Regions from separate parts of the Nonomuraea sp. CA-218870 genome, predicted to be linked through region 2. Evidence: riboswitches for the same ligand, from Rfam matches in the RefSeq annotation. Region 2 holds a riboswitch; the other holds the start of a gene.

Region 1 (2,194 bases), 2.9 Mb from region 2:
GTGCTCACCGTGTCACCTCGCTTCGCGTGCGCATGTGGCACATGTCAGGGCACATGCCTGTCCTGGACAACGTATCGACATGGCTATCAACAATCACCTTTTCTGTCAGTCAAGATCCGCATCACCCGAGGTCAGGTGAAGCAACATCCTGGTGTTGCCCAGGGTGTTCGGCTTGACGTGTTCCAGGTCCAGGAACTCGGCCACGCCCTCGTCGTACGAGGCCAGGAGTTCCGCGTAGACCTCGGGCGAGACGGGGGTGCCCTGGATCTCACGAAATCCGTGTCTCGCGAAGAAGTCGACCTCGAATGTGAGGCAGAATACGCGGCGCAACCCGAGTTCTTTGGCCGTGTCGATGAGGGCCGCGACGATCCTGTGCCCGATCGCCAGCCCGCGCGCCTCCGGGTGCACCGCCACGGTGCGGATCTCCGCGAGGTCCTCCCAGAGCACGTGCAGCGCCCCGCAGCCCACGACCCTGCCGTCGCGCTCGGCCACCCAGAACTCCTGCACGTCCTCGTACAGGGTGACGGCGGCCTTCTCCAGCAGCCGGGGACCGGCTCCCGCGTAGGTGTCCACCAGGAGTTTGATGGCTCTGACGTCGGGCGTCCTGGCACGCCGGACGAGGACCTCCGTCTCGGGAAGGGGACGTTCGGCGAGCTGCTCCATGGCTCTCCAGAGTACCGATTGCGATTACGGCTCACCCCAAACCCGGGACTTCCGCCCCACTTGTGAGGTCGCGTGGCTGAACGAAGCGCTCCTGGCCGCCGCAGGTTCACCCCTGCGCCAAGTAACCACAAAGAGGACAGAAAGTCTTTGCCGTCACGGGGTTTCCGAGATCACCCTGTGACCCGTCAGTTGTGAAACCTCTACAGAGTCGGCAGTTCCGGTTGAGCAGGAACCCGGGGTGCATTAGTGTCCAGCGTCGATGTCCCCGCGCACGCGGCGCGGAGACGCGCCCAATCCCCGCAAGGGGAACCGGGGATCCGCCGGCGGCGATCAGGCAGCGCCGCCAGGGGTGAATCCGGGCACCTCGCTCGGTAGGGCTGCTCCGGCCCGAACCCGTCAGCTAACCCGGTCGGCGCCCACGGAAGGAGCTTTGATCGGTGAAGCGCACGCGCGACCGCAGGGGGAGCGCCGAGGGCGGGCCCGCCCGCCCCCCGGAACGGACCGGCAACGGCCTGAGGCTGATCGTCGCGGCCGCCGTCCTCGCCGCCCTGATGCTCGCCGTCCCAGCCGGTCCCGCCACAGCCGACCCCAAGCCCTCGCTCAAGGAGCTCTCCGAGCAGGTCGAGAAGATGCACCTGGAGATCGAGACGCTCACCGAGCAGTACAACGGGCAGCGCGAGAAGCTCAAGACCGCCAGGAAGGCCGTCGAGAACGCCGAGAAGAGGCTCGCCACCAGCGAGGCCGAGCTGGCCGCCAAGAGGACGAAGATGACGCTGCTGGTCGAGGCCGAGTACATGTCGGGCGGCCTCAACCGGACGCTCGCCTTCGCCGGCGGCGGCGACCCCGACACCTACCTCGACCGCGCGGCCACCACCTACGCGCTGCGCCGGCAGCAGAGCGAGGAGGTGCTGAAGCTCACCAAGGCGATGGACGCCGCAGAACGCGCCAGGGCAGGCGCCAGGAAGCGCATCGACGAGGTCGACCAGATCGTCGAGGACCTCGGCGCCAAGCGCGACCGCATCTCCGCCCTCGTCACCAGGGTCGAGAGCCGACTCTTCCAGCGCGCGCTCGGCGAGGCCGGCCGCCCCGGGACCCGGGCCGTCAGGGTGAACCTGCCCATCCCCGGCGACGGCAAGGCCGCCCAGGCCGCCCGCTGGGCCCTCACCCAGCAGCTCAAGCCGTACGTCTGGGGCGCAGAAGGCCCCAACGGCTACGACTGCTCCGGCCTGGTCATGGCCGCCTACCAGCGCGTCGGGATCTCGCTGCCGCACTACACCGGCGAGCAGTGGACCGCGGGCAGGCACATCTCGCGGGAGGAGCTGCGCCCCGGCGACCTGGTCTTCTTCTACAGCGACCTGCACCACGTGGGCATCTACCTCGGCGGCGGCATGATGGTGCACGCCCCGCGGACCGGTGACGTCGTCCGCATCGCCTCCATAGCGCGGCGCCCCTACGCCGGCGCGGTGCGCATCGCCGACTGATCATCGGGATCAGCCGGCGCGCTCGATCGACCGGCGCTGGAAAGGCGGCG
Region 2 (2,194 bases):
CGCGCGACGGCCCGCGACCAGCGCCCGCCCGTGGCGGGCGACGCTCAGCTGCCCCCGCCAGAGCGCGCGCACCTCGGCCAGTTCGTCCGCGACGGCGGCCACCGGTCCCGCCCCGTCGGCCGAGGCGACGGCGAGGACCAGCCCCGCCAGCCCCGTCAGCGCCGCTCGACGGCTCACGTTCCCGGACACGCTGCCCGATGCTAGCCGTTCGGGGACGCCGAAGGCCCCGCCCCCCACCTGCGGGGACGGGGCCTTCGCCGTCGGTCACAGACCGGGGCGCACCGCACCGGCGAACGACGACTTGCGCCATCCGCTCAGCTTCTCGATACGCACGGTCTTGCCCGTGCTCGGTGAATGGACCATCTTTCCCTTGCCGACGTACATGCCCACGTGGCCGAGCCCGCGGAAGAACATCAGGTCACCCGGTCGCAGGTTCTTGTAGGAGACCTTCTTCTTGATGCGCGCGAACTGGCTGTTCGTCACGCGCGGGATGGACACTCCGGCCTTCTTCCAGGCGAACTGGACGAGCCCCGAGCAGTCGAACGCGTGCGGCCCGGTGGCCCCGTAACGGTACGGGTCACCGATCTGCTTCTTGGCCACCGCGACGGCCTTGTGGGCCTTCACCTGCTGCCGGGCCGACTTGCTCCGCTTGGCGGTCTTGCCGGTCTTGGCTGTACTGGCGGTCTTGCCGGCCTTGGCTGCCTTGACAGCCGTGGCCGTCCCTGCGGACTCCGCCGCCTTGGTGACGGTGGCCCCCGCGGGGGCCACCGGCTCCGCCTGCGCCGCGGAGGCGTGGAGACCGACGCCTCCGGCCGTCACGGTCATCGTGAGCGCTACGCCACGCAGGGCAAGACGGGACAGACGGGGGTTATGCGAAGAGGTAGACAGGATTGCTCCTTGAGTCTTCCACGAACGCCTACCGGGTTAGCTGTCGGATTCGGGCCTGGAAGTCGCCCTACGGCGCGTGACGCGCCGATTCACCCCTGATCCCGCTCTGAAATGACGGAATCTGTGGTTCCCCGGCTCCGTGCTCCTGGCTGCACGGATTCGGCAGGCCACCGCCCCGCGCCCAGAGAGGTGCGCGGGGATGCGGCGGTGGCCGGCGGATGTGCGACCGCATCGCGGCGCCTGCGGCACCCGAGATGACGGCCGGCGGCGGGCATGGCGTGACCGCCGCGACGCCAGAACCTACGCCGGAACGTCACGTTCTGGCAAAGGCCCGGTCAACGAGTAAAGGCCGGACAAGCCCGCTGTAAGAACAGGGATCCCTGCTGGACCTGGAGCCTCGTTATGCGAATGTGACCATACTCACACTTCGGACTCTGACGGCAAGTCAAGTCACATGTGTCACAACAGTCACAAAAGCCTCAGAGGCTCACGGGCGCACCGCGCCGACGAGGCGTCGTCCGTACGAGGAAAGTGGGACGACCTTCACCACGTCGCCGGTCTGCGGAGCGTGCACGATCTTGCCGTTCCCGGCGTAGATGCTCACGTGTCCGAGGCCCTCGCTGAAGATCAGGTCGCCCGGCTGCAGCGCGTCGAGCGAGACCCGCCGGTTGGCGCCCCACGCCCACTGCTGCCAGGTCGTCCGCGGCAGCGACACCCCGGCGGCGCGCCAGGAGGCCTGGGTCAGGCCGGAGCAGTCCCAGCCGCCGGGGCCGGTGCCGCCGAACTGGTAGGGCTTGCCGACCTGCGCATAGGCGAAGTTCAGCACGGCCACGGCGCTGCCGGAGGCGGGGCCGGTGTACTTGATGCCGGTGCTGTTCGGATCGCCGGCCCGATAGGCGCCCAGGCGGTTGAGCAGCTTCTTCTGCTGGGCGATCAGCTTCTCGACCTCAGCGCGCTCCCGCCTGATCTCGTCGCGCTTCTCGTCGGCCTCGCCGAGGGCGGCCTGGGCCTTGTCCCGCTCGGCCTTGAGCCCGCGGTTCTCCCGGTCGAAGGCGGCCAGCATGCCGGCGCGCTCCTGGGACAGCCGGCCGGTCAGCGCCATCTGGTAGAGGAGGTCGTCGGGCCGGTCGCTGGTCACCAGGCTCGGCAGCGCGGTCAGGTCGCGGCCGACCTGGTAGCCGTTGACGGCCATCGCGACCACCTGCTGACGCAGCTCGGTGACCGTGGACAGCTTGCGCTTGTAGCCGTCGTCGAGCTTGTCGTAACGCTTCTTGGCGTCCTTGTAGCTCTCGGTGGCCGTGTTGTA

Evidence for each region. A riboswitch is a leader RNA that binds a small molecule or an ion and turns the genes downstream of it on or off. The one in region 2 is predicted to bind cyclic di-AMP.
Region 1: another riboswitch for cyclic di-AMP. It lies ahead of ACQEUU_RS01825 (NlpC/P60 family protein); the one in region 2 lies ahead of ACQEUU_RS16080 (C40 family peptidase).

The regions. Positions count from the first base shown of each region.
Region 1 covers NZ_JBNJMN010000001.1:382,906-385,099, forward strand. Annotated here, with positions in the region: gene ACQEUU_RS01815 (RDD family protein) at 1-8, opposite strand, end outside; gene ACQEUU_RS01820 (amino-acid N-acetyltransferase) at 106-663, opposite strand; cyclic di-AMP (ydaO/yuaA leader) riboswitch at 941-1,093, shown strand; gene ACQEUU_RS01825 (NlpC/P60 family protein) at 1,101-2,144, shown strand.
Region 2 covers NZ_JBNJMN010000001.1:3,320,175-3,322,368, reverse strand. Annotated here, with positions in the region: gene ACQEUU_RS16085 (hypothetical protein) at 1-177, opposite strand, end outside; gene ACQEUU_RS16080 (C40 family peptidase) at 265-825, opposite strand; cyclic di-AMP (ydaO/yuaA leader) riboswitch at 899-1,063, opposite strand; gene ACQEUU_RS16075 (NlpC/P60 family protein) at 1,376-2,194, opposite strand, start outside.